Linked DNA regions of Larkinella insperata. The protein of the gene in region 2 interacts with the protein of the main gene of each other region in a pairwise test. Links are inferred from orthologs where the notes say so. Each region holds a gene or a part of one and is shown on either strand. Other genes may lie near its edges.

What was found.
Region 1: the proteins of OQ371_RS20485 (region 2) and OQ371_RS13960 interact in binary tests that used the Escherichia coli proteins (3 or more experiments, as listed by UniProt). The link is inferred for Larkinella insperata from one-to-one orthologs.

Annotation. Positions count from the first base shown.
Region 1 is NZ_CP110973.1:3,469,846-3,485,276, forward strand. What follows is about bases 8,330-11,256. They hold OQ371_RS13960 (ABC transporter permease), read right to left. Parts: upstream 10,323-11,256; coding sequence 9,336-10,322; downstream 8,330-9,335. Other genes in these bases: OQ371_RS13955 (sugar ABC transporter substrate-binding protein), read right to left, coding at 8,379-9,314; OQ371_RS13965 (sugar ABC transporter ATP-binding protein), read right to left, coding at 10,341-11,256. Also shown: OQ371_RS13935 (DUF1553 domain-containing protein), read right to left, coding at 1-2,163; OQ371_RS13940 (c-type cytochrome domain-containing protein), read right to left, coding at 2,263-4,437; OQ371_RS13945 (DUF1501 domain-containing protein), read right to left, coding at 4,478-5,932; OQ371_RS13950 (PSD1 and planctomycete cytochrome C domain-containing protein), read right to left, coding at 5,937-8,258; more of OQ371_RS13965, read right to left, coding at 11,257-11,834; OQ371_RS13970 (Gfo/Idh/MocA family protein), read right to left, coding at 11,914-13,077; OQ371_RS13975 (sugar phosphate isomerase/epimerase family protein), read right to left, coding at 13,181-14,212; OQ371_RS13980 (class I mannose-6-phosphate isomerase), read right to left, coding at 14,298-15,431. UniProt on the Escherichia coli protein: Part of the ABC transporter complex RbsABC involved in ribose import.
Region 2 is NZ_CP110973.1:5,072,762-5,088,170, forward strand. The notes cover bases 6,425-9,329. They hold OQ371_RS20485 (sugar ABC transporter ATP-binding protein), read left to right. Parts: upstream 6,425-7,091; coding sequence 7,092-8,567; downstream 8,568-9,329. Other genes in these bases: OQ371_RS20480 (sugar phosphate isomerase/epimerase family protein), read right to left, coding at 6,425-6,850; OQ371_RS20490 (sugar phosphate isomerase/epimerase family protein), read left to right, coding at 8,609-9,329. Outside these bases: OQ371_RS20460 (PAS domain S-box protein), read right to left, coding at 1-2,294; OQ371_RS20465 (substrate-binding domain-containing protein), read right to left, coding at 3,105-4,100; OQ371_RS20470 (ABC transporter permease), read right to left, coding at 4,108-5,043; OQ371_RS20475 (phosphogluconate dehydrogenase C-terminal domain-containing protein), read right to left, coding at 5,111-5,944; more of OQ371_RS20480, read right to left, coding at 5,990-6,424; more of OQ371_RS20490, read left to right, coding at 9,330-9,511; OQ371_RS20495 (sugar phosphate isomerase/epimerase family protein), read left to right, coding at 9,517-10,377; OQ371_RS20500 (beta-galactosidase), read left to right, coding at 10,921-13,293; OQ371_RS20505 (NADP-dependent glyceraldehyde-3-phosphate dehydrogenase), read left to right, coding at 13,573-15,201. UniProt on the Escherichia coli protein: Part of the ABC transporter complex RbsABC involved in ribose import. Responsible for energy coupling to the transport system.

The DNA.
Region 1 (15,431 bases), 1.6 Mb from region 2 along the record:
CGCCAGCAGTTTGTTGAACGGGTCTTTGGCTACCAATTCGGGCGAAGCCGCCGATTGCTGCCGGTAGGTCGCCGATAACACCATCTTTTTGAGTAACTTCTTGATGCTCCAGCGGTCGGTTTGGCTAAACTCAACGGCCAGCCAGTCCAACAATTCGCGGTGTGTCGGCGGGATGCCCTGTGTACCAAAATCCTCGACGGTTTCGACAATACCGCTGCCGAATAACTGCTCCCAGAAGCGGTTGACGGCTACGCGGGCGGTGAGCGGGTGATGGGGGCTAACCATCCACTGCGCCAATCCCAGGCGGTTTTGCGGTACATTTGGGGGCAGCGAGGGCAGTGATTGGGGCACATCGGGCCGGACCGGCTTGCCTTTGACCAACCAGTTGCCGCGTTCAAAGACGTGGGTTTTCCGGGCCAGATCGCCGGTTCCTTCGTACATAATCGGCACGACCTCGGCTTTGGCGTTCAGGATTTCGCCCAGCTTCTGGTCCATCGGTCCGAGCGCGTGGGCGGGCTGACCGGGCAGGGCGGGTTGCAGCGCCACCCATTTGACCATCACCCATTCGAGGGGCATCGCCGGACTGTCGAGCGTCAGGTACAGGTGGTGCCGCCCCGAAACTTCCGGCAGCGCAAAAATCAGGGTGGTATCTTTCCACGGGCTGCCGGTTCTAGCGACCGGCTGCGTCAGCAAGACGGGTCCGTTGGCGCTATCCCGACGAACGGACATCACGGCTTTTTCGGCTTTGGTGCCCCAGGCAATCAGCAACCGGTTTTTGCCCGTCAATTCCATGTTTTTGATCCGGGCCGAACCGCCGTGCTGGATGGCCGTATACATGGCCCCCATCAGCGAGGCTTTGACGTATTGATCAAAGCTGTGCGAATTGATTTTCGGCTCCACCACCCGAACCAGCCGCATCGTCTCCCGAACCGTCGGGCGCGGGACCGACTGACTAGTGAGCCACTGTTGCAATTCCTTCACCTTCAGCGAATCGTTGCCTTTGTAAAACCGCAGTGTGGGCGTATCGCTGGGCACATCTTCGTCGCGGGTGTTGTTAAAAAAAGCCAGGTACTTGTAATAATCCTCGTGCACAAACGGATCGTAGGGGTGGCTGTGGCACTGTACGCACGAAAAGGTGGTTCCCTGCCACACATCCCAGGTCGTATTCACCCGGTCGATGACGGCGGACACCCGAAACTCCTCGTCCTGCGTTCCGCCCTCGTCGTTGGTCATCGTGTTGCGGTGAAAACCCGTAGCCACCAGCTGATCGTCGGTTGGTGGTCCGCCGTTGGGAGTAGTCAGCAGATCACCCGCCAGTTGCTCAATGGTGAACTGGTCAAACGGTTTGTCTTCGTTGAAGGCGTTGATCAGCCAGTCGCGGTAGCGCCACATGCTGCGCGATAGGTCCGCTTCGTAACCTTTGGTGTCGGCGTAGCGGGCCAGGTCCATCCACATACCCGCCCAGCGTTCGCCGTAAGCCGGTGAAGCCAGCAAACGATCCACAGCTTTCTCGTAAGCATTAACTGAGGTGTCCCGCTGAAAACCTGCAACGTCCTGTTCCGTGGGTGGCAACCCCGTCAGGTCGAGGGATAACCGGCGCAGCAGTGTGGCCTTGTCGGCTTCGGGCGACGGTTTCAGGTTTTCTGCTTTGAGTTTATCCAGAATGAAATGATCAATTTCGTTTTTCGCCCACGTCAACTCGTCGCTTTCGACCAGCCCCAGCCGTTCCCAGAACGTACCAAGCTGCGGTACATCCGGTTTTTCAACGGGTTGATAGGCCCAGTGGTCCCCCCATTCGGCCCCCTGATCGATCCAGTTTTTCAGTAGCTCGACTTCTTCCGGTTTGAGCGCGGGTGCGTCCAGCGGCATCCGTTCTTCGGGGTCGGTGAGTGTCAACCGGCGGATAAACTCACTGGCGTCGGCATCGCCGGGCACGATGGCGTGTTTGCCGGATTTGGCCGGCGCCAGGGCTTCGTGTTTAAAGAGCAGGCTGAAGTTGGCGGCCTTTTTGACCCCGCCGTGGCAGGCAATGCAATGCTTGTTGAGCAGCGGTTTGATCTGCGTGTTAAAATCGACTTTGTCCTCAAACAGCCCCACCCACAAAAAGGAGGATAAGACCACCACGGCCAGGAGGGCGCCCACCAGATGGAGTTTGTAACGCATGGGATTCCGGAACGGTTTTATCGGGTCATTAGGAAACGGAATGTACGCAAAAAAGCGGACTTGTCCGCTTTTTCTACCTGCGATGTGTTGATTTTCAGGCTAATTGATAAACATCTCGTCCACCAGCACCAGCCCCGGTTTGCCTTTGCCGCCGTGCCATTCGGGCAGGGTACACGGTTTGGCGACGACTTTGAGACAGGCTACGGTTTGCGGTTTAAACGTACAGGTTACGTTGGTCAGCGAGTGTTCTTCGCCCTTGACCGGCATCTTTGGTTTAACGGTCGAGAGCAGTTTCATCTGATCCGGGCTGGGACCGCCCCAGACTTCAACCGTGCCCGGCGGGAAAATGCCGGTGGCTTCTTCAACCATGATGCGCAGGGCGACCGACGAGGCCGTTATCGGTTTTTTGAACTCCGAAACCACCACCATGTCGTTGTTGCGAACGCCAGTCCAGTTGTTGGCCCAAGCCGGGCTGTTGGCGTTAAACGTGCCCAGCTTCTGGTCAAAGAATGATTTGGGACCCTCGGCCTGGTGAACCCGGTTCAGCGGCTGCAACAGGATGATGCTGTCGGGTTTGTAGGCGGACCGAAAGAAGTCGAAGGTAGCGACGCTGCTGCCATACCAACCGTCTTTGTAGGCTCGGGCCTTGATGGTTGTCCGGTCGGTCAGCACGGTTTTGTTGTTGAAAACCGGCGAGTAGATGCTGTCGGGTTCGGTACCATCGGTGGTGTAGCGGATCTGAACGCCCTTGATTGGGTGCCGCAGGTCCAGCGGCAGCGTCTGCGCGAAAACCATCGAACTGTTTTTTACCTCCGGCGGATTCAGCGTGAGCGGATTGCTGCCGTCGTCTTTGAAACCGGCAATAAACGTGATGTTTTTGTGCGCTTTCTGCAGCTGCTGAATTTCTGAGGGGCTCAGCTTGGTTTCCCACAACGACACGGTCTGCAGATTTTTAAAATCCCGGATCTGGCTCTGCAAGTCGGCGTAGGTAACCTTCGTGCCGGAGAGCGTCAGGCTTTTCAGGTGTTGCAGTTTGGCCAGTTCCTTCAGGTCTTTGCCCGTCACATCCGTGAAATTTAAATCCAGTCGTTGCAGGTTTTCAAACTGGCTGATTGTTTTCAGGTCGGCATCCTTCACCGGCAATTTGGTTAGATTCAACGACACAATCTGGCTTTTGATGTCGCTCAGTTCCTGCAATTTTTCGGCGGAGTAGGTGCTTCGGTTGTAGAGGTTGACCGCCAGCGCCGGAGATTCTTTAGCCAGCGGGGCAATCGTGCGGTAGTCGTTGTTCAGTTTCTGAACGGTTTCTTCGTCAGCCGCGGCAAACTGGTAAACCTCTTCGGCCTGATCGGCAGGTCTGAACCGGGTCGATGCGATGCGCCGGAGGGAATCGGTGGGCGGCAGATCAACGACCTTCTCATTAAAATCCGGGCGGCCTTTAACCCACAGCGCCAGCAACGTGATTTCGTCGGTGGTCAACTGCGTTTTGCCTTTGGGCGGCATGTGCTTTTTGTCTTCTTCCGACAAATGAATTCGCTGGAGCAGCAGGCTCTGATCAGGGTCGCCGGGTTTGAAGAGCTTGCCGGATTTGCCGCCTTTCAGCAGCGCTTCCTCACTGGCCATGCTCAGTTGACCCTTCAATTTTTCGGAATTATGGCAACTGATGCATTTCTGCTCAAATATCGGTTTGATGACGTCTTTGTACACCATTGCCTGATCCAGCGCCACCGGTTCTGGTTCAGTTTCTTGGATAATCGGTCCGGAAATGAAGTTGTCGCCGTGGGTCAGCACCGCGCCGTAATGGCCCGCACCCACCAGCAGAAAGACCGTCAGGATGGCTGTGGATTTGGCCAGCGGAGCCTTGTACCAGTTTTTCGTGCGGCTCCAGTAGATGAAAGCGGAAAGGTAAAAAAGCCCGACGCCCGTCCATTTATGCCATTGCAGGACCTCGCCCGTATAACCGTCTTCCTGGGACAGAAACAGACCCATGATCACCGTAATGCCGGCCGACAGAATCCCGATCAGCAGCAGGTTGGTCAGGAAACCCCGGTAAAATTCGTTAGTCGCGTAAGTAGCATTAAAACGAAAAAGTTCCATCGCCATCGCCAGCAGCAGAATGACAATCGGGAAATGAAGAAACAACGGGTGCATACGCCCAATGGACTGCACCCAGGCCGGAACGACGATCCGGCTCTCGAAAAGCAATAGAAATAGTATGAAGACGGCCGAAGCAAACAATGCCTGCTCGGCCAGACTTTTGACCTTCTTAGTCATCACAAAAACAATCCAGCGGGTTTAGGAATGGGGTACTTTTTCAGGCAATAAGGTCGCGCACGACTTTTCCGGACACATCCGTCAGCCGGTAGCGACGGCCCAGGTGTTTGAATATCAATTTTTCGTGATTGAGGCCCAACTGGTGCAGAACCGTTGCCTGAAAATCGTGAACGTGTACCGGATTCTGGGCGATGTTGTACCCCAGTTCGTCGGTTTCGCCGTAAACGATGCCGGGTTTGATGCCGCCACCCGCCATCCAGATTGTGAAGCAGCGCGGGTGGTGGTCGCGGCCGTAGTTGTCGGCGGTTAGCTTGCCCTGCGTGTAGCTGGTCCGGCCAAATTCACCACCCCAGATCACCAGCGTTTCGTCCAGCAAACCGCGTTGTTTGAGGTCGGTTACCAGAGCTGCCGACGCCTGATCCACGTCTTTGGCCTGCTTGGCGATCTCGAACGGCAGGTTGCCGTGCTGGTCCCAGCCCTGGTGGTAAAGCTGCACAAACCGGACACCGTTTTCGGACAGCTTGCGGGCCAGCAAACAGTTGGCGGCATAGGTACCCGGTACCAGACAGTCCGGGCCGTAAAGCTTGACGATGTCGTCCGATTCTTTCGACAAATCCATGACTTCCGGCACCGCCATCTGCATCCGGTAGGCCATTTCGTACTGCTTTACTTTGGCCGAAATCTCCGGATCGCCGAACTCCTGGTAGGCCATGTCGTTGAGTTTAGCCAGGTTGTCCAGCATATCCCGGCGCGCGTGCCGGTCCATGCCTTCCGGATCGCGCAGGTACAAGACCGGGTCTTCGCCCTTGCTGAACTGCACGCCCTGGTGAATGGAATCCAGAAAACCGTTGGACCACAGTTTCGAGTAAACGCCCTGCCCGTTGCCGACCCCGCGCGACAGCAGCACCGTGAAGTTGGGCAGGTTTTTGTTTTCGTTGCCCAGACCGTAGCTCAGCCACGCGCCCATGCTGGGGCGGTTGCCCTGCTGCGAGCCGGTTTGCAGGAAGGTCAGCGCCGGGTCGTGGTTGATGGCTTCGGTGTACATCGACTTAACAATGCAGAGGTCGTCCACGATTTTGGCCGTATACGGAAACAGGTCGCTCACCCAGGCCCGCGACTGCCCGTACTGCTTGAAATCGACGAACGAGCCCACCAGCGGAAACGATGACTGGTTGGCCGTCATGCCGGTCAGCCGTTGGTTGCCGCGCACCGAGGGCGGGATTTCCTGCCCCAGCATTTCGCGTAGTTTGGGCTTGTAATCAAACAGTTCCTGCTGCGAGGGGGCGCCGTTCTGGAACAGGTAAATAACGCGTTTGGCTTTGGGTGCAAAGTGCGGAATGCCGGGCGTAAACCCTTCTTCGTCGGCGCTGTTGCCCCCAAACAAATCCGGAACCATGAGCGACCCCAAAGCCGCGCTGCCGAGTCCTAAACTTAACCGGGACAGGAACCGACGCCGGTTGAAATTAAAGCCGTGTTCTAAGATTTCCTTTTCCATGAAATTAAGTTTTCGTAATGGTTTCTTCCAGGTTGTAAATGGTCGAGACGACCCGCATCAGGGCGGCCAGTTTCGTCCGGTCAATTTTTTCGGGAACGGGGTATTCCCCCACGGCGAGGGCTTTTTCGGCCACCGGTTTTTTGATTTCCTTCGCTTCTTTTTCGTAATACGCCGTCAGCGTTTCGACTTCCTGTTCCCGCGGTTTTCGGCCCACAATCAGGCGAAACGCCTTGGTGATCTTGTCCTTGTCCGCGCTATTTTCCTGCAACAACCGGGCCGCCAGTACGCGCGACGCTTCCAGGACCGTGGGGTCGTTCATCATCACGAGCGCCTGCAACGGCGTATTGGTTTTCAGGCGTTTGACTTCGCACAAATCCCGGTTGCTGGCGTCGAAAATCGCCATCGACGGGGGCGGAACCGTTCGTTTGATCAGGGTGTACATGCCCCGGCGGTAAAGGCTGGGGCCGTGGTCCTGGTTGTAGGTCGAGAGCAAGCCCCGGCCCGAGGTGGCACCTTCCCACAAGCCCGCGGGCTGGTACGGTTTTACGCTGGGGCCACCGATGGAACGGTTCAGCAAACCGCTGCTCGACAGCACCAGATCCTTGACAAACTCGGCGTGAATGCGGTAGCGCGGGCCCCGCGCCAGGTAGACGTTGTCCGGGTCGTTTTTGAGCTTTTCCGGTGAAATAACTGCCGATTGCCGGTAGGTGGCCGACGTGACCATTTGTTTCACCAACCGTTTGATGTCCCAGTTGTGGCTCATGAAATCGACGGCCAGCCAGTCCAGCAGTTCGGGGTGGGTGGGCAGGTCGCCCTGCATTCCGAAGTCGCCGGAGGTTTTGACAATGCCTTTGCCGAAAAATTCCTGCCAGAGCAGGTTAACGTACACCCGGGCGGTCAATGGGTTTTTCTTGTCGAACAGCCACTGCGCCAGTCCCAGCCGGTTTTTGGGGTAATTTTTGTTGAAGGGCAGAATCGATTCGGGCGTTCCGGCCTGCACTTCGTCGCCCGGCGCGTCGTAATTTCCGCGTTGCAGAATGTACGTTTTCCGCATCGTATCCGGCTTCATGTCGCCCATGACCGATACGATCAGCCGGTTGGTGTCGGGTTTGTTTACGAACGTCAGAATGTTTTTTACGTCCGCGTCGCTGATTTCCATCAACGGTTTTTTGGCGTACGTTTCGGGGCCGCCAATCACCGACTCAATGCCCACTTCTTCGACGTTGTTGAAGAACGCGAAAAGCCGGTAGTATTCTTTCTGCGAGAAGGGGTCGTACTTGTGGTCGTGGCAGTGCGCGCATTCCATCGTCACGCCCAGCAGGCCCTTGCCAAACAAATCCGTCCGGTCAGTGACGTACATAATCCGGTATTCTTCCGGGATGACGCCCCCTTCTTCCGTGATTTTGTGGTTGCGGTTGAAACCCGTCGCCAGCAGTTGCTCTTTGGTCGAGTTGGGCAACAGATCACCCGCCAACTGCCAGGTAACGAAGTCGTTGTAATGCATGTTTTTGTTGAACGCGTGAATCACCCAGTCGCGCCAGGGCCACTGCGTTCGGTAGCCGTCGTCCTGGTAGCCGTGCGAATCCGCGTAGCGGGCCAGGTCCAGCCAGTGCAGGGCCATTTTCTCGCCGTAGGCCGGGTTTTTCAGCAATTGATCAACGGCTTTTTCGTACGCGTTCGGGCTGTTGTCGGCCAGAAACCGATCCATCATTTCCAGCGTCGGCGGTAAACCCGTCAGATCGAGACTTGCGCGTTTCAGCAACCGCTCTTTGTCGGCTTCCTCGTTGGGGGCCAGCCCTTTCTGCTCTTGCTTATGGAGAACAAAATAATCAATCTCGTTTTTGGGCCAGTCTTTCTGATCCACTTCGGGCAGCGCCGGTTTTTTCGGAGCCACAAACGCCCAGTGTTTTTCGTATTTGGCGCCCTGTTTGATCCACTTCTCAATCAGCTTGACTTCGCGCTGGGTCAGCTTAAGGTTGGACGAGGGCGGGGGCATCAGCAGGGACGTATCCTGGGTGGTGATGCGCAGGAATGCTTCCGACAATTCGGGTTTTCCCGCCACCAGCGCGTGGGCCGACGGGTTTTCCTGCAAGGCTTTGAAGGCGCTTTCGGCCACATCGAGCCGCAAACCTGCTTCGCGTTTGTTGGCATCGGGGCCGTGGCAGGCCAGGCATTTGTCGGAGAGAATGGGCCGGATGTCAAAATTATAACTGACTTCATCCGGCAGTTTGGCGTCGTCGGTCTTCGTAGTGGAGTCCGTTTGACAGGCCTGAATCATTCCCACAAAGCCGGTCAATGCACCAATCAAATAAGAGAACCGCTTCATTATTTACTATTCAGGTTTAGGAATTCGCGGGGTTACAGTCACTAGGCTGTTTCCCAAAATAAAGAGCAATTAACAAAAAGAACGCGTTAAGGACTGATATGATTCCACGGGATAATAATACTATTTCATAAATTTAGTCAAATTGTCCTTGGTAACCAACTGAAACGGGATCAAGACCTGCTTTTCGTAGGGTTGGCCTTTGGCAATTTTGATGGCCGTTTCGATGGCTTGCGCGCCCTGCTGCTCGGCATTCTGGAAAACCGTCGCGTCGAGCGTGCTCTTCTGAACGGCCTGCAGGGCATCCGGAATGGCGTCGATACTGACCACCACCACTTTATCCTTCAAACCGGCATCGGTCAGGGCCTTGACGGCTCCCAGGCCCATCTCGTCGTTCTGGGCGAAAACCGCGTTGATGGTGTTGCCGTACGACTGAATCCAGTTTTCCATCAGGGCCATGGCCTTGGCTCGGTCCCACTCGGCGGTCTGGTGGGCGATCAGTTTCAGGCCGGGGTACTGTTTCAGGATTTCGCGCGCGCCCTGTTCGCGTTTGATTTGAGCCGCCTGACCCATGTAACCATGTATCATCAGCACATTGCCTTTGCCGTTCAGTTTTTCGGCAATGAATTTCATGGCAATCCGCGCCGATTCCACGTCGTCGGAACCGATGAAGGCCGACGGTTTGGCCGTGGTTTCGGAGTTGACGTTGATGATGGGGATGTTGGCGGCCAGGGCCTTGGTTACGGCGGGGGAACTGGCTTCTACTTCGCAGGGGTTCATGATGATGGCGTCGACACCCTGCGCAATGAAGCTCTCCACCTGCTCGATCTGTTTTAGGGCCGACCGCTCGGCATCGACGGTGATCAGTTCCACATCCGATGCCTTCGCTTTTTTCTCAATTTCGTCGTGGACATTGACGATAAACTCGTTCTGCATACTGAGCATCGAGACGCCCACCGTTAGTTTTTTCTCGCCGTTTTCGCCCGACGAGGATTGGTTGCAACTGGTTAAAACGCTGGCAATTAGTAAGGAAAAGGAATAAAAAATAATTGGTTTCATAAAATAAATATAGGGAATCGGTTACCCGTTCTTGTGTTGATTTAAACTATCCAGAACCACCGCGCCGATGATGATAATGCCCATTACGACCTGCTGGTAGTAGGAGGTGACGTTCATTAAATCCAGCCCGTTGCTGATAACACCGATCAGCAACGCACCGATCAGGGTGCCGGTCATGGTGCCGGTACCGCCCGAGGTGCTGGTGCCACCGATGATGGCGGCCGCAATGGCATCGAGTTCAAAACCGACGCCCGCGTTCGGCTGGCCGGTGGTGATGCGGGAAGTGAGCAGGATTCCGGCCAGAGCCGCCAACCCTCCGCAGAGTGTATAGACCACCATTTTGACCTTGCTCAACTGGATGCCCGATGCTTTGGCGGCCTGTTCGTTGCCGCCGACCGCGTACATGTAGCGGCCAAGAACGGTTTTCCGGAGCAATACGGAGCAGATGATGAAGAAAACAATCAGGATGATGATGGGCGTCGGGATGCCCAGGAGTTGACCACCGCCGATGAAGTTGAACGAATCCGAGAGGTTCGAAACGGGCCGACCTTTGCTCAGAATCAGGGCCAGGCCCCGGCCGATGGTCATGGTGCCCAGTGTGACGATGAACGGCGGCACTTTGCTTTTGGTGATCACCAGCCCGTTGAACGCGCCCAGCAGCAAACCGGCCGCTAGCCCGGCCAATACCGGTACGATGACCGGGTACGTGTCCGGATGGGCAAACATAGCCGCTACGACCCCCGTTACGGCCACCGTGGAGCCGATGGAAAGGTCGATGCCGCCGGTGATGATGACAAATGTGACGCCAAACGCCAGCAGCGCATTGATCGAAACCTGCGTAACGATGATCATCAGGTTGGAAACCGTCAGAAACCTGGGTGTAATCATCGACAACACCACGCAGACAACGAGGAAAGCGATCAGAAGGCCGTACTGGCCCAGGCCGCGCAGGCGCCTGGGTGACGCTTTTTCAGGAGTAGTCAGTTCAGGTTTAAAAAGGGTCTTCATTCGGGTTGTCAAGCGTAATTAGTGATGCACCGCGTAGTGCATGATCGTTTCCTGCGTTGCTTCTTCCTTGCTCAGCAGCGCGGTTTGTCGGCCCTGCGACAGCACCAGAATCCGGTCGCTCAGGCCCAGGATTTCGGGCAATTCGGACGAAATCATGATCACCGCAATACCGTCGGCCACCAGCCGGTTGATCAGTTTATAAATCTCGGACTTGGCACCAATGTCGATGCCCCGCGTCGGTTCGTCGAGAATGACCAGCTCCGGCGACGACAACAGGACTTTGCCGATCACTATTTTTTGCTGGTTGCCCCCGCTCAGAAACCGGACCTGCTGATCCGGACCGGCGGTTTTGATCCGCAAATCCGTAATCATCCGGGTCGCGGTGGCCGTTTCGCTCTGGTCCTGAATAAACGGCCCCCGGGCGTGGTTCGACAGGCTGCCCAGCGTTAGGTTATGCTTCACCGACAAGGCGGGAATGAACCCCAATCCTTTCCGGTCTTCGCTAACATAACCAATTCCGTGCTGAATCGCATCCTGTGGAGTCTTGATAATAAGTTGTTTTCCTTTTAAATAAATTTCGCCTTCGTCGAGCGGGTCCAGTCCGAAGATGGCGCGGGCAATTTCGGTGCGACCGGCGCCCATCAAACCCGCCAGCCCCAGCACTTCCCCGGCATGAACCTCAAAATTGATGTCGACAAAATTCCCTTTCCTGCGCAGATTCCGCACGGCCAGCACTTTTTCGCCTTTTGGCGCGACGGATTCGGGGAACAAACTGTCAATTTCGCGGCCCACCATCAGCCTGATGAGGGTTTGGTTGTCCAGGTCAGCCGCGGGTTGGGTGGCGATGTATTTGCCATCCCGCAACACCGTTATGGTGTCGGAGATGGTAAATATTTCGTCCATTTTGTGGGAAATGTAAATGATGGCGACCCCCTGCTGCTTCAGATCGCGGATGATGCCGAAGAGCGTCGCCACTTCCTTGTCGGAGAGGGCGGAGGTGGGCTCGTCCATGATGATCACCTTGGCGTTGTTCGAAATGGCTTTGGCGATTTCCACCATCTGCATTTCGGCCACGCTCAGGTATTTCATTTTCGTCGTCGGTGAAATCGTAACGCCCATTTGGGTCAAGAGCGCTCCCGCTTCCTGATTCAGTTTTTTCTCGTCGACCCAGCTAAAAAAGCCCCCGCGCGATTCGCGGCCCAGGAAGATGTTTTGCGCAACGGTCAGTTCCGGCACGACCAGCAACTCCTGATGAATCATCGAAATGCCTTTTTTGAGCACCTCGCTGACGGCCCCGGTTTTCAGTTCCTGCCCCTCAAAGAAAATTTCACCCGCATCCGGCTGGTGCAGCCCGACCAGAATTTTCATGAACGTTGACTTTCCAGCCCCGTTTTCGCCCATCAGTGCATGAACCTCGCCTTTCCGCAGGGCCAGCTGAACCCCGTCCAGCGCCTTCACGCCCGAAAAGGTTTTGATGAGTCCGCGAACGGTAAGAATGGAATCTGGATGCATAATTGATTTCAGAACGAATTTGGGGATAAACAACAGCCCACGGTTGTAACCGTGGGCTGTCCATTGGTATCAGTACGCCTTACTTCTCGGTCCACTCGACGCCGGTATCCTGCCAGCTTCTTGCTTTGGCCGAGTTGATGACGGCTTCGCAGACTTTCTGGGTTTCCAGCGCGTCTTTGAACGTGGGCGAGCAGGGTTCTCCGGTTTCCAGGCTTTTCAGGAAGTCGGCTACCTGGTGGATAAAACCGTGTTCGTAGCCGATGCCCAGACCCGGCACCCACCATTTGTCCATGTAGGGCTGATCCCCATCCGTGACGTGAATCGAACGCCAGCCGCGCACCACCGACTCATCGCTGTGGTCGAAGTATTCCAGGCGGTTCAAGTCGTGCAGATCCCAGCGGATCGAAGCGTTTTCGCCGTTGATCTCCAGCGTGTACAGGGCCTTGTGGCCGCGCGCGTACCGGGTTGATTCAAATAGACCCAGCGAACCGTTTTCGAAGTGGCAGTGGAAAATACAGGCGTCGTCGATGCCCACCGGCTGCACTTTACCCGTCACGGCGTGCATCCGTTCTTTCACGAACGTTTCGGTGACGGCCGACACGTCCGTGATGCCGCCGTTGATCCACATGGCCGTGTCAATGCAGTGCGCCAGCAAATCGCCCGTTACCCCCGAACCGGCAGCTTCCACGTCCATCCGCCAGGTACCCGCACCACCCTGCGGAACGTCGGCGTTGATGGTCCAGTCCTGCAAAAAGTTGGCGCGGTAGTGGAAAATCCGGCCCAGTTTGCCCGAAGCCACAATCTGCTTCGCCAGCGTGACGGCCGGGAGACGACGGTAGTTGTACCAAACCGTGTTGGCAACCCCGGCTTTGTTGACGGCATCGACCATTTTCTGGCCTTCAGCCAGACTGCGGGCGAGCGGTTTTTCGCAGAGAATCATTTTGCCCGCTTCGGCCGCGGCAATGGCGATTTCGGCGTGGGTATCGTTCGGCGTACAGATATCGACGGCGTCGATGTCGTCGCGGGCAATCAGGGCTTTCCAGTCGGTTTCGATGGATTCGTAACCCCATTGGTCGGCAAAGGCCTGTACTTTCTCGGCGTTGCGTGAGCAAACGGCTTTCAGAACCGGCGTGTAGGCCAGATCGGGGAAGAAATTAGGAACGCGATTATAACCGTTGGAGTGCGTGCGGCCCATGAAACCGGTTCCGACCAATCCAATTCGTATTTCTTTTTTAGCTGCCATTGTTAGAGGTAACGGGTTTTACAGATGTACGGTGTTTCGTTTCGGTACCCATGGCCTGCAGGGGGCGCCCGCCGGTTTGTGGGTACCGAAACCGAAAAGGTAATTATTCACTCCAGCCGTGCTGCTCGCGAACTTTGATCATGGCCGCCAGAATGTCATTCCAGGTCTGTTGTTTATGCATGACCTCATTCGGGAACATACAGCCATCCCAGCAAATGTGTTTGAAGGCTTTGGTGAGGTTGCCGTTTTCGTCGCGCAGCCAGTAGCCGGCGTCTTTGGTGATGTCGAGTTTACCGTTCGGATCGGTGGCCAGGCAGTGGCGACCGGTTTTGTCGTGCGAGCCGGTTCCGTGCACGGTTCCGTCGTTCTGGGCAATGTGGAAGTCGATGGTCCAGGGGCGCAGGGCGGCCGTCATTTTTTTCAGACCCTCCTCCAAAGCCGCGCGGTCGCTCCAGTCGAAGTCGGCGGGCAGGATGCGGTCTTCGGGGCTGTTGTAACCCAGCATATACAGCAACGTGTGCGACATATCAGCCTGGAAGCCCATGTTCGGACGATCCACCGCCACTAGTGTGTCAATCATCGCTTTCCAGCTATGCATACCGCCCCAGCAGATTTCGCCCTCGGCCGCCAGCTTCTCGCCGTATCCGGCGGCAACATCGCAGGCTTCACGGAACGTGTCGGCAATCAGTTTGGTACTGCCCGCCGGGTCTTTCGACCAGAGTTCCGGTGAACTGGCCGAGTCGATCCGAATCACTCCGTACGGACGAATTCCGCTTTCTTTCAGCAACTGGCCGTATTCGCAGGCTTTGCGCACCATGTCGATAAACACGGCCCGGTCTTCTTTGCTGCCCAGGATGGGGCCGCCCCAGATTGGCGCCACCAGCGAACCGATGACCAGATTGTGGGCCGCTACTTTGTCGGCTAATTTTTTAGCGCCTTCCTTGGGGTCGTTGATGTCGATACTGGGGTCGAATAAGCCAACATCGACGCCGTCGAACTTCACACCGTCGACTTCCGCACCTGCCGTCAGTTCCAGCATCGTATCAATGGGAATCAGGGGTTCGGAGTCAGGGCCTTTACCCACGACACCCGGCCAGGTGGCGTTGTGGAGCTTGGGGAATGTATTTGCGCTCATGATGATTTTTTGGTTTAAGGTATTAGTGGTTGATTGGCAGTTTCGGGTAGCTGACGTGCATTGATCCGCTACCCGAAACCAGACATTATAAAACTAAATCCGGATTGCTCGGACCGAAGTGTTTCAGAATAACAATCGGATCGTTTTTAGACGGGTTGACGATGGTAACGCCTTCTTTCGCTGCTTTTTCGCTAACGAAAAATTCATCGTCTGTCAACTGGCCGTACCGGATCAGGGCGGGTGTTTCGATGTCCCAAACCCCCAGTTTGCCGTGGCCCTGCATGACAATCAAACCGTAGGCTGCGCTGTCTTTGATGGTGACGGTCTGGCCGGGCAATACCGTCAGTTCCTTGGCGCTGAAGGCGTCGGATTTGTAGCAAACCCACACTTCTCGGTATCCTTCGGCGGCCATTTCGGCTTCATCTTTTACCGGTTTCGGCACCATATACCGGTTTTTCATCATTTCCGGGTCGACGTTCAGATCCCAGTCGATGGCTTCCATCAGTTGGTCGTAATCGCCAATGCGGTCTTTCGGGGTACCGTTCCAGAGCAGTTCTTCCGGAATAATGGCTTCGTTCACCAGCGACTGGTACATGGCAAACACGTCGGACGCTTTCTGCGGCTCGTACGTACAGAGGCTGCCCGGAGCGTGCAGCAGGCCCGGCGGAACATCCCAGCCCGTTCCCGGTTCGAGCCGGTAGGCCATTGAGTAGTTCGTGATTTTGTTATCGCCTTTGGTGAAGTTTTGCAGGCATTCCTTGATGGTCTCCTTGCTGGTGCCGGGGGCGATACCGATAAAAGTGTACGGGAAATCACCGCCGTGGTTGTTCAGCTGCGGGGGGAAGTAATAAGCTTCCGGTTTGCCCAGCTGCCCAATCTGAGCCGCCTGCTCGTCGTTGTGGTGCAGGTGGTGGGGCAGAGGACCCATGTTGTCGAAAAATTTGGAATACATCGGCCAGCTACCGTATTCGTTCCACAGCCGGTCGCCGATCAACTCGCCTTTCAGTTCGTCAACGGCGTCTTTTAGCAGAAACTGCACTTCCTGGTCGCCATCCTGGAAAACAACCTGGCTCAACCCTTCGTTTTCGCCGGTCAGCGGACCGTTTTTGGCGGGCGTGGTGGACGATAACCAGCGTTCGTCGATACCACCGCGCTCTCCCCCCAGGACGTAATAATCATCGGGGTGTAACTTAATCCGGCGTCCGGGAACGCAGAAGGA
Region 2 (15,409 bases):
ACCTCGTCAACGTTGTCGGCGATTTCGCGGAACCGCTGTTCGCTTTCCCGCAAAGCCGCTTCGGCCTCCTGCCGTTCGGTGATGTCGCGGGCCGACCCGTAAACCAGATTGTCGATTCCGATGGCGTTCCATTCTACCGTGCGGTACGTGCCGTCTTTTTTACGAAACCGGTTAATCTGGTTACGAATGGGTTGGTAGAGAATAGGAGTCAGCAGATTCTGGAAGACAAATTTCTGTTCGTCGGGGTGCAGCAGATACAAAAACGGAATCGCCATTAGCTCGCCTTCCGAATACCCAAGCGCCAGTCGAAAAGCCTGGTTGGTTTTCAGCAGATTGCCCTGCGTGTCCGAAATGCAGTGCATATCCAGCGCCCCGGTGAAAAAGGTGTTAAATTCCCGGTTTCTTTGCTGCAAATTCGCTTCGGCAGCTTTCAGCGCGGAAATATCCGTAGCAATCCCAACGTACCCGATAACAACACCGTCTTCGTCTTGCAGCGTACTGGTTACCAGCAGGATCGGGACTTTGCGGCCATTTTTGCCCACCACCACGCACTCGGTATTGAAAAAGCCGTTGCCCGCCATCGCAGCCCGGAAGAAATTCGGCGCATTGTTGCCGGCGGCCGGATGCTGAAACGATACGCAGGGAACGGGGTTCTCGTCGGGGCCGGGCTGAACGTACGTTACGCGCCCGATCAGTTCGTCGGCCGGGTACCCAATTAGTTTTTCGCAAGCCTGATTGGCCGTCCGGATTACACCGTCCTGATCGGTCGATAGAATGGCCTGACCGGCGTGCTTGAGGATGGCCTGCTGGAGCGTCGATAATTCCGTAATGGTCCGGGTGCGGGCCGCCACCCGTTGCTCGAGTTCTTCCGTATAACTCCTGAGCTGCTCATCGAGCTGTTGCTGATACAGAGCGATGGCTAACTGGCTGGCAACTTCCTGGGCGATATTGAGGTATTCTTCCGTAAAGAAATCGGGCCTGGTCGATACCATCGTAAACGCACCGATGCACTTGTGACGACTGTGCAACGGCATAACCAGCAGCGACCGAAACCCCTGCTCGTACAGGTGCAGTCCGGCCAAAATACCGGGTTCGTTAGGTCCTACGTCGAACAAATACGCCGGTTGGTTCCCGGAGGTTGGCAGGGTAAGAAAGTAATCGATCGGAAAAATCAGGTCCGGGTTCAATACCGTCCGGCCGTTGGCGATCTGGTATTCGGCGGTGGCCAAACCCGTGGCCTTGTTGATGCGAAACAGGGTCAAACGTTCGCAGGGGACCAGCGCGTTGATGTGCCGCAAAGCCAGCAGCAGGGGAGAGTGTTCCGCCGACCGGGGGCTGAGCAGGGCCTGATCGATGGTGTGCAACCCCGTTAAACGGTCGTTGATCCGCCGGATGGCCGTTTCCTGCTTGAGCCGCTTCTGCACGTTGGCCACCAGGGAACTAAAGGTCTGCAGAAGCGAAATGTCGTTTTCGTCCCAGGATTGGGATTGCCGGATGGCGTAAAAACCAATGTAGCTCGTCGTTTTCTCGTCTTGCATCAACGGGAAAATCATCAACGAACGCATGGGAAGAACATTGAAAAGAGCCCCTTCGCCAACAGCCTGCGGAGGCAGTTTGGTGCTGTCGAGCTGTAAGACGCGCCCGGTGGCCAGCTGGTCGTGTAGCCAGTCCTGGTTATCGACCGGCAGGTTTTGCAACAGTTCTTTTCGGGACGCGATGCCGGGGGCACACCATTCGTGGGTGCAGTTGCCAACTCTCCGATCGACCGAGAAATTGAAAATGGAGGCCCGGTCGGCACCGTTAAACGTCGCCACCTGGCCTAACGCTTCCACGAGGTAGGCATCCAGGTCGGCGGCATCCATGTTGATCAGCCGGGCGGAAATGGATGAAATAATGGATTCCATTTCCAGCCGCCGTTGCAGTTTCCGTTCGGTTTTTTTTTGCTCGGTGATGTCCTGAATCGTAATCATCACCTGATCGTCCAGGGGGGTCAAGGTCACGTAAAGACAGCTGCCCTGGCCTTTCCGCTGGAGGTCGACGGTGAGCTGCTGGGGTTGTTCGGACTTGAATACCTGGGTTAAACGCGACAGAAAATGGCTTTCCGTTGCCAGAAGCACCGAACTGACAAGCTGACCGGTAAGCTCTTTTTCAGTTAGGCGCAGAACTCGGGAAAAAGCCTTGTTAACCATCCGGTACCGAAAATCACGGATTTCCTGCTGATCATTGCAAAGAGGTTCAACAAAGGCTACACCCTGCGGGGAAGCACTAAATAAAACCTGTAGCAGTTTCTCCATACTAAACCGGATAAAGGGTGTACTTCATAGATACGCGTTTCTGATTAAGTGTTCATACAGGGTTAAAAGGGCCGATAAAACCATTCTTTAACTGAGCAGGAATCCTCAAAATTGGAGGCTTCGCAAGTCCGGATTGAATCTGCTGACCTGAGCTTTACAAACGGGTTTGGACGAACGCTAGCCTCCACTAGGCAGGTCCGTCGGCAGGAGCCATCTGGCCTTACTCAGTTAAAGGAGGTCGGTTACTAAACACCGTTGAACGAACGATTCGTCGGCACTCAATGACCGTTACTATAGGTTAGGGTACTCTATTGTCCGATAAAATTAACGGCATTAACGGTTATTTGTTCTTCTTTTCCAAGACCTGATAAAAGCGAAAACAACATACGTTAAGTTAATTTATCAATCTAGGAAGCAAATTTCATACCTAAGCCGGGAGGGGTATCTAAAAAAGTTACTATATAGTTTACAGCAGTTACAAAGTTTGCTGGTTAGAATAATGGCAGGCAGGGAATAATTTTCTGTCCGCTAAATAAAGGATTTAGAATGTCGTATATGTATATACGTTGATATACGTTCGGTGGAATCAAAATAAAGATCAAGCAGAGGAATGCTGGGAATGGAAGCCGGATTCTTGGAAAATTAAAAAATGGATCAGGTAAAGGCGTTTTGGCTACCGGATCGTACCGGTGTCAAGATTTTTTTTGAATTCTAAGCGAATTCTAATGAAAATATAATTTATCTCATTAGTTCATATGATAGGTTGCTAGGCGAAAATACCGGTTTAGGCCGGAGCGGCAACGCACCGAATCAGTGCATGAACTCGGCCACATTTTCTTTCGTGATGCGCAGCAAACCCGTATTGACCACCGTCGGAATGTTGGTAATTTGGGCCTGAACGTCGTTTGAGGAAAGCCGGTTCGTCTGGTGAACCATGTCGTAGAGCATCTGGGCTCCGTACCAGGTAAAAAGCTCCCGTTTCTGGCCGGCTAGCATGTGAATTACGCCTTCCCGCACGAGCTGGAGGTGTTCGGGTTCCCAGTCAACGGTTGTAATCTTAACTTTTCCGGCTTTCCCGGCTTCTTTTACCGCCAGGGCCATGCCCGGCCCGGAATTGGAATCGAAACCGCACAAACCCGCCAGATCGGGGTGGGCCGCCAGCAGGTCGGACGTGATGCGGGCGGCTTCTTCCACGTTCGCCTTGTCGTCGTATTTCCCAACCACCTCCAGTCCCGGGTATTTCCTGATAACGTCCAGCAGGCCCTGAAAACCGGCTTCCATGTTGGTCAGTCCCAGAATACCCATGTAAGCGATTTTGCCTTTACCGCCCGTCAGCCGAACCATTTCTTCGCCCTGCATCTGCCCGATCTGGTACCAGTCGGTGCCCAGAAACGCATGGCGCCGGGAGCCCGGAATGTCGGAATCATAAACCACGGTTGGAATCCCGGCGTCTACGGCTTTGTTGATCACGCTGGCAATGGCCGGGTTGGTGCCGTTGATGAGCAGGCCCGTCGGCCGCGTACCGATCACTTCTTCGATCGTGTTGATCTGGGCCGGAATATCCCACTCGGCTGGACCCAGAATCGACACGTTGACGCCCATTTTTTGCCCCCAGCGTTTGAAAGCCGCCTGATCGTGGTTGACGTACATCGGCATGGTCACGGCGGTGGTCACCATGACGTATTCCTCCGGACCGGACAGGACTTTGGCCTGGCTAACGGGCGTCTGGGTAGTGCTGGTATTGCCCTGGCGGGGTGGTAGTTCGCACCCCCAGGCCAGGAGGGCTAAAAACAGTAATTTCTTCATCGGTCTGCTAGTTACGCTTCTGTAAAACCATGTCCACCCACACCACGCTGATCAGAATCAGGCCCAGAATGATTTCCTGCCAGTAGCCCGAGACGCGGGCAATGATCATGATGTTGCTGACGACTCCCATGAAAATGGCCCCCAGCAAGGCTCCGGGAATTTTGCCCTGTCCGCCCGACAAACTGGCACCGCCCAGAATCACGGCCGTAATGACGCGCAACTCCAGCCCCCGGCCCGACGTGGAAAGGGCGGCCCCCAGCCGGGAGGCCAGCAGAATACCGGCGATTCCGGCCAGTGTAGCCGACAGGATAAACGCAATAAGTTTCATCCGCTGCACCCGGATTCCCGACAGGGTAGCTGCCTTCTCGTTGCTGCCGATGTAGTAATACCGGCGAAAAAACACGGTTTTGCGGGTCAAAAATGTGAAAACGGAAACCGCCAGCAGCATGTACCAGACCGGCATCTGAATCCCCAGCAGTTTCGACTGGCTGATGGCGTTGAACCAGTAGGGTAGATTCTGAATGCCCGAACCGCTGACCATCAACGCCCCCCCGCGCACAATGCCCATCATCGCCAGCGTCTGAATCATGGGGTTAATGCCCTGGTAGGCAATCAGGTAGCCATTGATGGCGCCAATCAGGACCGCCCCGGCCAGGCCGCCCAGCAGCGCCAGGGGCACCGGAACCTGGTGGAAATGCATCAGGTACGCCACCAGACCGCCCGAAAAGGCCACCACCGAGCCCACCGACAGGTCGAACACCCCGGCAATCAGGAGTACCATCATGCCCACGGCCACAATGGCATCGATGGAAAGGTTGAGCATCACCTGGCTGAAATTCCCGAACGTCGGAAACGTATCCGGGAAAACCAGCGCGGCCACCAGGCCAACCACCAGAATGGTCAACGCCAGGGAGTAAACGCGGTCCTGAAAGAAGTTACGCATGAGGTGGGTCGGAGTTAGGCGCAAAAAAGGTACGGAAACGACGGGCAAAACAAAAGACCGCCAGCCGTTAGCGTTGGGTAATGTCTTTCACCTGCTGGCGGATGTCGTCCATTTCAAAAATGCTTTTCCAGTCTTCCCGGAACAGAATCGGCTTGGCCCGGCGGCTGATTTTGTAGGCCGCATCCGAAAATGTTCCGTTGACCTCTTTGAACAGCACGGCAATCTGAATCCGCAGGTGCCCGAGCACAAAATCCCGGGCTGCGGCTTCCGGCACCCCCAGTTCGACGATGCGGTCGAAGCCCTCCCGGACCACTTCCATGCACGTCTGGGCCAGGGTTTCCACCATCGCCGGTTCCAGAATGGCCATTTGTTCGAGCGTGATCCGGTGCGTTTTGTCGATGGGCTGGTACATGTCCTGCGCCACTTTTTCGCCCAGTTGGTAGTGCGCTTCGGTACCGGCCATCAGGGCCACGACGATGGATTGTTTAGCCGTAATGCCGCCGTAAAAATCCCGGAATTGCTGCTCGGTGGGTTCCCAGTTGAAAACCGATGGGTGGCAGGGATGGGCAATCACGTAGCCCAGATCGTCGCGGTGGGCAATTACACCGTCGAGCGGAGCTGCCGGGTCGAGGGTCAGCACCAGCGCGCCGGATTTCATGGCTGGAATAAGGGTTTCCGAAATGCCGCCGATCCGCACGTCCGGCACCGCCAGAATCACCACGTCGGCCGTGGCAATCGCTTCCTCGGCCTGGCTAACGGTGACGTTGCGCACCCGTAGGTTTTCGATGCCCTGAGGACTCACCTCCAGGTAGGAAACGTCATATTCCGGACACTTTAGAAAATTATCTGTTAAACGGCAGCCCATTTTGCCACCGGCTCCCACTAAAGCTATTTTGGTCATGATTGTACGGTTTACGATTTTTCAGCGTGTAACGAGTATAGTTTATTACTTCCCAGTCCGGTGATTAAGAACCGTCGCCTGGTTCGGTGAGAACTCCAGACCGGCCAGCGTCCGCAAATAGGTCAGGCTTTCTGCGGCCCAGCGGTTTTCTTTCGCGATGGTATCGTCCAGACTGGCTTCCGGCACCACCCATTGCTCCAGAATGGCGGTCTGGCAGCGGCCCGTTTGCCCGATCCGTTCCAGCAACCAGGGAATGTTCAGCAGGCCCTGCCCCGCGGGTCGCCCGTCGATCTGGAAGCCCATCAGGTGGGAAAGCCGTTGAATGCCAAAATCTTTCAGGTGCAGGTTCACGGTGTAGGGGGCCAGCGTTCCGACGATTTGTTCGAGCCCTTCGCCCGCGCCCATCGAATTGACCGAATCCAGGCAAATACCGACCCGCTCGCTGCCAACCTGCTCCACAATGGTGGCAAATTCGGCGGCTATCAGCCGGTCGTGGTTTTCCAGCCCCAGGGTGACCCCGGTTTTTTGGAAGGTCGGGACCGCTTCTTTCAGCACGGTCACCACTTCAGCCACGGAGGGTTCATAATCCGGGCCGTCGATCACGAAGCGGAGCAGCCGGGCGTTCAGGTGTTCGCACAGCCGCAGGTACCGATGCAGATGCCCGGGCGTCAGGCCCCGCGCGCCCAGTTCGAGCGCGATGGATTCCCGGGTGGCGCGTTGCCGTAGCGCCTGCAAACGACGTTCAGACAGCTCGTGGACGGGTAAATTATCGCCCAACTGAACCAGCTGCACCCCCGCCTGAACGGCTTTGTCGAGCAATCCCTGTTCCTCCAGCGGGTGATCCGGCCAGTGCCCGGGAACGCCCACGGCCCAACCGAAGGTGTACGACGATACTCCCAATTGCATGCGTTTTGGATAAGGGTTTAGGCAACTCCACCATTCTGTTGATTAAGTACAGTACAGTAGAGTAGAGATAAGGGCAAAAGTACTTTATTTTTCAAAAGGCTATAACAAAAAGGTGAAAAATTTAAAATTTGCGGTGATGGGACGGTGCTGATGGGTAAAAAACTTTCGCTAAAGGTTTTTGCAGGCAGGCCGTTGGGGAAAGGGGTATGCCCGAACCGGTTCTGTCGCGGACGAAACTCCTATGCTACTACAACTCCAGAACATCAGCAAGTATTTCCCCGGTGTTAAGGCGCTGGAAAACGTTTCCCTGGATGTACAGGCGGGTGAAGTACACGCGTTGTGCGGAGAAAACGGCGCCGGAAAGAGCACCCTCATGGGCGTTCTGACGGGAAATCTAACCGCCAATCGCGGTAACCTGATCTGGAAGGGTGAACCCGTCATCATCCGCGGACCGGCCCACGCCACCCAACTGGGCATCGCCATTGTTTATCAGCAATTGAGCTTGGTGGACAGCCTGCCGGTGGCGGAAAACATTTTTGCCAACCGTCCACCCCGAACCGCCCTGGGCTTCATCGATTACCGGGAGCTGTACCGGCAAACGGAGGCACTCCTGGGCACGCTGGACCTCAACCGCCTGAAAGCCGATACGCGGGTGGCCGACCTGTCGCCGGGGCAAAAGCAGATGGTTGAAATTGCCAAGGCCCTGTCCCAAAACCCGGATTTGCTGATTCTCGACGAGCCGACGGCTTCGATCACCGAACAGGAAACGCAGACGCTGTTCCGGATAATTCGCCAGTTAACCGCCCTGGGGAAGGCCGTGATTTACATTTCCCACCGCCTGAGCGAACTATTTGCCATTGCCGACCGGGTGTCGGTGTTGAAAGACGGCACCTACCAGGGCACGCGGCCGATTCGGGAAGTGACCGCCGACGAACTGGTGAAAATGATGGTAGGGCGGGAACTCGTGCAGGCAGCAGTGTCGTCGTCGGCCACCGATGAGGTGTTGCTGGAGGCTAAAGCCATCCGCGGAACCGGTTTTCGGGACATCAGTTTCCGGCTGCGCAAAGGCGAAATACTCGGGCTGGCGGGACTGGTCGGGGCGGGTCGCACCGAAATTGCGCGCGGGCTGTTCGGCGCAATGCCGATTCAATCCGGCCATATCCTGCTCAACGGTCGGGTGGTTCAGATCAGGCACCCGGCCGACGCGCTGCGCCTGGGCGTGGGCTACATCCCGGAAGAACGCAAATCGGAAGGGCTGTTTCCCGATCGTTCCGTTGAAGAAAACGTCGTGTCGGTAAATCTGACGGCCGCCCGGCAGGGGCGGTGGTACAGCGACCGACAGACGGCCGGGCTGGCCGAACGGTTCAAGCAGCAACTGCGGATTGCGGCTTTTTCAACCCGTCAGCTGGTCGCTACGCTAAGTGGGGGCAATCAGCAGAAAGTGGTGCTGGCCAAGTGGTTGCTGGCCGATCCGCGGGTCCTGATCATTGACGAGCCTACCCACGGCATTGACGTTGGCGCCAAAGCCGAGATCTATGAACTGCTGCGGAGTCTGGCGGCTGCCGGCAAGGGCATTTTGCTCATTTCCAGCGAGCTGACGGAGTTGCTGGCTTTGTCGGACCGCATTCTCGTAATCCGCCAGGGCCAGCTTGCGGGCGAACTGACCCGGCAGGAGGCAACGGAGGAAGCGGTCATGTCGCTGGCAACAAACTCATAAGATATGCAACGCATAACCCACCCTTCTTAATTCGGTATTCGATGAAAAAACTCCCGCTGCTGCTCCTGCTGATTGGACTGATCCCGTACGGTATGGCCCAACCGGGCCGAAAAGTCCGGAATGATTTCTTTGCGCTACACAACGCCATCCGGGGCGATTCGACCTATAAAACCTTCGATCAGCAGGTGGCGCTGGTTAAAGGCTTGGGGTACGACGGTCTGGAGATCAATCAACTGGATTCATTCGAAGGCATGAAGGCGGCCCTGGACAAACACCGCTTTACCGGCTCGTATTTCTACATTCAATTGGATCTGGATGCGCCCCTCGACCCGCGCATTGAACCCGACATCCGGGCGCTGAAAGGGACGAAAACCGTCGTGGCCCCGTACATCGTCAGCAGCCAGAAACGGTTCAAAGTGCCATCCGCGCAGGCCGATTCGCTGGTAATGCGGCAATTGCGGCAGATGGCTGACTGGGCCCGGCAGGCAAACGTACCGATAGCCATTTACCCGCACCTGGGCTTTTACGTCGAACGGACCGACCACGCCCTCCGGTTAGCGCAGGCCATTAACCAGCCCAACGTGGGGGTGACGTTTAATCTGTGCCACTGGCTGGCTACTACGCCCAAAGCCGACCGCTCGGACTGGAAACAACAGCTGACGGCGCTCCGGCCGTACCTGAAAATGATGACCCTGTCGGGGGCCAATGACGTGGATGCGTCGGCCCTGAACAACGGCCCGAACGGCGTCTGGAACCAGTACATTCTGCCCCTGGGAACCGGCAGTTTCGATACCTACGAACTGGTGCGGTTTGCGGTGCAGGACCTGGATTTTCGCGGACCGATTGGGGTGCAGTGCTACGCAATGAAAGGCGATAAGCCTACCAACCTGCGCAACGCCATGGCCGTTTGGCGACACTATAAAAACCGCCTGGAAAACCCCTAAACCCGATGAATAGCTGTCAATTTTTTGCCCCGCACTGGGGAAACACCCTGCCTTTCGACCCGTTTTGCCAGAACGTCAAAGCCGCGGGCTACGACGGCGTAGAGATGGCCCTGCCGTTTGAGGAAGCCGCCCGGTCGCTCATTCTCGATACCCTGGCGAAGTACGGTCTGCAGTGGATCGGGCAGTACTGGCAGTCGCTGGAAGCCGATCCGGACGAACACGCTCAGAACTACGAAATGTACCTGCGTCACTTGTGTGCCGCCCGCCCGCTGTTCATCAACTGCCAGACCGGCAAGGACTTTTTTACCTTTGAGCAGAACAAACGGCTGTTCGATTTAGCCGACCGGATTGCGGCCGAAACCGGCGTGAAAATTGTGCACGAAACCCACCGGGGCAAAGCCTTTTTTGCGGCCCACATCACGCGCGAATACCTTCAGCAACTACCTGCCGTTCGGTTGGCCCTCGACATTTCGCACTGGTGCAATGTCCACGAATCGCTGCTCGAAAATCAGGTTGAAGCCGTCCGGCTGGCCCTGAGCCGTACCGATCACCTTCACAGCCGGGTAGGGCACCCGGAAGGGCCCCAGGTCAACGACCCGCGCGCGCCGGAATGGGCCGAAACGCTCAATGCCCACCTGGCCTGGTGGGACGTAGTGGTGGCCGAACACCGGCAAAAAGGGGTTCCCGTAACCATCACGACGGAGTTCGGCCCGGCACCGTACATGCCTCTGCTGCCCCACACGCAGATGCCAATTGCCAGCCAGTGGGAGATTAACGTGTACATGATGAACCTGCTGAAAGATCGGTACCAAAACGCCGAAGCAAATTCCGATCTGGCCACGGGCGGGCCTTCCCGACGCGGGTGAAGCAAAGGGAAAGCCGACGAGGACCGGGCAGATCAAGCCGATGTGCCCGGTAACCGGGTTTCGAAACCAGAAGCGTATAAAGAGTACCGGACTTGTTGTTTTAGCTAATTGAGCGAAAAAAGTACTCTTTGGGAGCATCTCGCCTTGTCGGGTGGGAAGGACAACAGATGGACAAGGTATTCGTTCGTTCGCTGAACTAAGTTACACGCGGCAGAAAAACAAGTGTGGGTGGGCCGGAAATCAATCCAGCGGGACAGATTTTTCCGCTGTTTGTCAATACCTTGCTTAGCGAATGTTAGTTAGCGGTAATTAAATTGCCAGACAATTCTGTAGGCCTTAATGAGTAGAGCGGTTTATCGGTGGGGTCCCGTATTCAGATGAGTTAATCCCTTTTTTAGTGCTGAGTCTTGAAGGTAGCCGCCGTAACAAGGGCAGCAAAGCCGTTTGTGCATAACGGTTGTAAAGATTACTTACGGCCGGTTGGTAGTTCAGGTAATTAGGTAGTTATTACTAGTATATACATTAATTGTCAGCGCAACTGAAATGAGAAACAAACTTCTATCACTTCTCCGTCTTACTTTCCTGTTTGGCTTGATTCCCCTGTCCATCTGGGGAAAAGAGGCTCCGGTCAGCCAGCCTTACACCGTGTCGAGTGGCCCGGTGCCCATCAACCAAAAGCGGTATCTGGGTGTAACCATCTTCAATTTCGAAGCCGATCCGAAAATCGACGACGAGCGCATTGCCCATTCGGCCGCTGCGGGGTGTAATGCGGTGGAAATTACGATCAACTGGGACATGGTGTATCCGACCCGCCAGAGCCCGCCCAACTGGAAGGTGGTGGATTCCCACGTGCACACGGCGCAGCGGCTGGGGCTCAAGATTGCGCTGCGCATCTTTGTGGGGCGGGAAAACACGCGCCTGGGCGGTTTCTGGACGGAAAACGAGACGATGGTAGCTGCCGACGGAACCAAGAAGACGGGCGCGGGCATCGTCCAGGTGAGTTTCGCCCACCAGCCCACCATGGACCTCACGAAGAATTTTGTTCAGGAGTGCGTCAAGCGGTATCGCTACCTCCAGCAACAGAATCAGCTGCTGTTTATATCGGTGGTTTCATCGCCCGCGCTGGAAGCCGAATATTCACCGGTTTATACCAAAGATGGCCTGAAAGGTCCCATCGGGTTTGACTACAGCAACGTCATGAAACAGGCTTTTCGGGACTGGCTGCGGGCGCGGTTTTCGCTGACGGACCTCAACAGCCGCTGGGGAACGAGCTTTGCCGACTGGAACGCCGTTGCCCCGCCAACCGGCAACACCAGCGATCCGTACAGCGTTTACACCGCCAGCAACCGGGGAAAAGACTGGTATATTTTCCGGCACCGGCTGCTCGAAACGTTTCTGAACGACATCACCCAGACCATCCGGTCGGTGGATGGCGCCATCCGGGTCGTGAATCAGCACGGGGCGGTTTGGGACCGGCTGAGTGGGCTGCGGGGTACGGCCGGGTTCAAAAGCCTGAACCAGCACGCCGATGGCCTTAAATTCAACGATGGGCCGGACTACAACCACCGGTTTTCGATGGATGTGGTACGCGGCAACCTCAAGCCGGGGGCATTCCTGATCAACGCGGTAGACGGGATGTTCCATCAATCCGTATCGATCGACGCTTATTTTGCGCAGGTCCAGGAATGTTTCGAACACGGTGCTTCGATGCTTACGCTGGCCAACTTCGGCGGTAGTGATGCCCGTCCGGCGCTGACGGCTTTGGTCAGAAAGGTGCTCGACGCTGGCTTGCTCTCCAGGCCGGTGACGCAGGTGCAGACGGGCGGAACCATCAGCTACAAACTCTCGGAAATTCTGCGGGATTTCTACGGCCCCGTCAGCAACCGCTGGACGGAGCAGTACAATAAATCGGGCAAAAAGCCGGTGAACGTCCACCTGATTGAAGATCTGCTCGACGAAGAAAGAGACCCCTCGCAGCCCGCCGAAAACCAGCCCCCGACCGTCATTCAACCGTTTCCCGATATAAACATCGCGGTCGGCAAACCGTTTAGCCTGGCCTTGGGCAAGCAACACTTCCGGGATTCGGACGGAACCATTGCCCGGCTGGAAGTAACCGGCCTGAAGGGCGGACTTACCTACAACGCCACAACCAACCGCATTACGGGAACCCCACCGGCCGAGGTGCACATGGTTGTAGTGGCGACGGCGACGGACGACGACGGTGCTTCGGTCACGGATAAATTCGCCATCCGGGTGAAGGCAGGCGCCCAACCCCAGCCCGGCCCCGAAGAACCGGAGCCCGGACCCGTTGGGGTAACCGGTAATTTTGAGGGCTTTCTGGATAAAGTGGAGTGCGGCACCATCCGGGGGTGGGTCTGGGACCGGGATAAACCCAACACGCCCCTCTCCGTAGCGTTTTATGCCGACGGGAAGCAAATCGGGACAACCAAAGCCGATATCAACCGGCCCGATCTGGTGGCGGCCGGGAAAGGAAACGGCAGCCATGCCTACAGTTTTGTGACTCCGGCAAGCCTGAAAGACAACAAGCCCCACCAGATCAGCGCCAAGGTGCTGAACAGCAGCTACACGCTCAAATACGCGCCCAAGATGCTGACCTGTCCGTCCCCTGCCCGGCGGGCGACCGAGTCAACCGAGCCGGAACCCCGGCTGAACGTGACGGTTTTGGGCAACCCGGTTGATGATCAGGTGCAGGTGGGGGTGCAGGGGGCCGAAGGCAAAGCCGTGCGGTTCCAGCTAACCGACATCCGCGGCCGGGTGATTCATACCCGCCTGGTTGAAGCCGCCCGGTCAATCGAGCATCAGCAGTTCAGCGTCGCCAGCGAAACGGCGGGCCTGCTGCTTCTACGGGTGTTGAGCGGCAAACAGGCCGTAACGGTCAACGTGCTGAAAAAGTAATCGATCTCTTGATTCCTGAAAAATAACCCGGGCTGAACGTCCGGGTTATTTTTTGCTTTCTGGGTTTTGAATGAAGGTTTGCCAATCGATTTAAATCAACTTTTCGGTTGCATCGCTTGCTGCGTTTCCAGGCACATTCCCTACTTTTGCGTGCCCGACGCCGTTCGGTGGGGCCTTTCCTTCATCGACTTCTTATGCATAATGACCGGCCTGCGCTGTTAAGGACGGTTTTTTTGTATCAACCTTACTAGTCCTCATTACCATTTCTATCTTGTTTGTATGACTCACTTATCGCAGCAGCTGGAAAGCTTGTTTCCGGCCGAAGATCAGATTCCGGAAGAATTTCGGATCATGCCCCTGCATCAGCGGGACTACCTGGTCGATGGCGAAATCCGTTCCTGGGACGGTCCAACGCAGGAAGTACTTTCACCGGTTTATACGCGGACTGCCGAAGGGCTGGTCCGGAAGGTGATCGGCAGTTACCCGCTTCCGGCGGGCGACCAGGAAGCCCTTGATGCCCTGGAGGCCGCCGTGCGGGCCTATGACAACGGGCGGGGCGAATGGCCGACCATGTCGGTGACCGACCGCATCCGGTGCATGGAACGCTTCGTCAGCAAGATGGTCGAGCAGAAAAAAGAAGTTGTCAACCTGCTCATGTGGGAAATCGGCAAAACGCTGGGCGACTCAATCAAGGAATTCGACCGCACCGTGCAGTACATTTCCGACACCATCGACGCGTTCAAGGACATCGACCGGGCCGGTTCCCGGTTCCGCATTGAAGAAGGCATCATCGGGCAGATCCGGCGTTCTCCGCTGGGCGTTGTGCTGTGCATGGGGCCGTTCAATTACCCGCTCAATGAAACCTACACGACCCTAATCCCGGCCATTCTGATGGGAAACACGGTCTTGTTTAAACCGCCCAAACACGGCACGCTGCTGCACCACCCGCTGCTCGAAGCCTTCCGGACCTCGTTTCCGAAGGGCGTTGTCAATACCGTCTACGGGCGGGGCGCCACCGTGGTGCCGACCCTGATGAAGTCCGGAAAAATCAACGTGCTGGCCCTGATCGGTTCCAGCCGGGTGGCCGATAGCTTGAAGAAAATGCACCCCAAAAGCAACCGGCTGCGGGCCGTGTTGAGCCTGGATGCCAAAAACGCGGCCGTTATCCTGCCCGATGCCGACATTGAACTGACGGTGAAAGAGTGTATGCTGGGCACCATGTCGTTCAACGGGCAGCGGTGTACGGCCCTGAAAATCTTGTGGGTGCATCGGTCGCTGGCGGACGCCTTTCTGCACCGGTTTGGGGAAGAACTGAATAAACTGAAACCCGGAATGCCGTGGGATAAAGGGGCTCAGGTGACGCCGTTGCCCGAACCCGGCAAACCGGCGTACCTCGACGAGTGCCTGCGCGACGCGGCCGAGCAGGGCGCCCGTGTGCTGAACGAAGGGGGCGGCACCACCGTCGAATCGTTCGTGTTTCCGGCGCTGGTTTATCCCGTCAAGGAAGGCATGAAGCTGTACCGCGAAGAGCAGTTTGGCCCAGTGGTGCCGGTAGTACCGTTCGACGATATTGAAGAACCCATTCAGTACATCATCAATGCGGATCACGGCCAGCAGGTCAGCATTTTCGGAACGGAAACCGCGCAGATTGCCACGCTGGTCGATCAGCTGGTTAATCAGGTGAGCCGGGTCAACATCAACGCCCAATGCCAGCGCGGACCGGACACCTTTCCGTTTACGGGCCGGAAAGACTCGGCGGAAGGTACGCTGTCCGTTGAAGACGCCCTGCGGTCGTTTTCGATCCGGACGGTGGTGGCCACCAAGGATACGGACCCGAACAAAACGATCCTGAACACCATTGTGGAGCAACATCAGTCGGAGTTCTTATCGACTCATTTTGTGTTCTGAGGTAAAGCCGCCGAGTGCTCCCCCGAACCTGCTCATCCGTTGTCTGGCAATCCGCTCAGGCCGACGACGGGAGAGCGGGTTCATTTTGTTTTGGATAGTTTTAACCTAGTTTTAATGCAATTCTAATCATGTTTTCCGCCGATTGTCTGAATCCTTAGGTAGTTTTAACGTGTTAATTGCTGTGAATTTTAGTTATAAACCACACTGA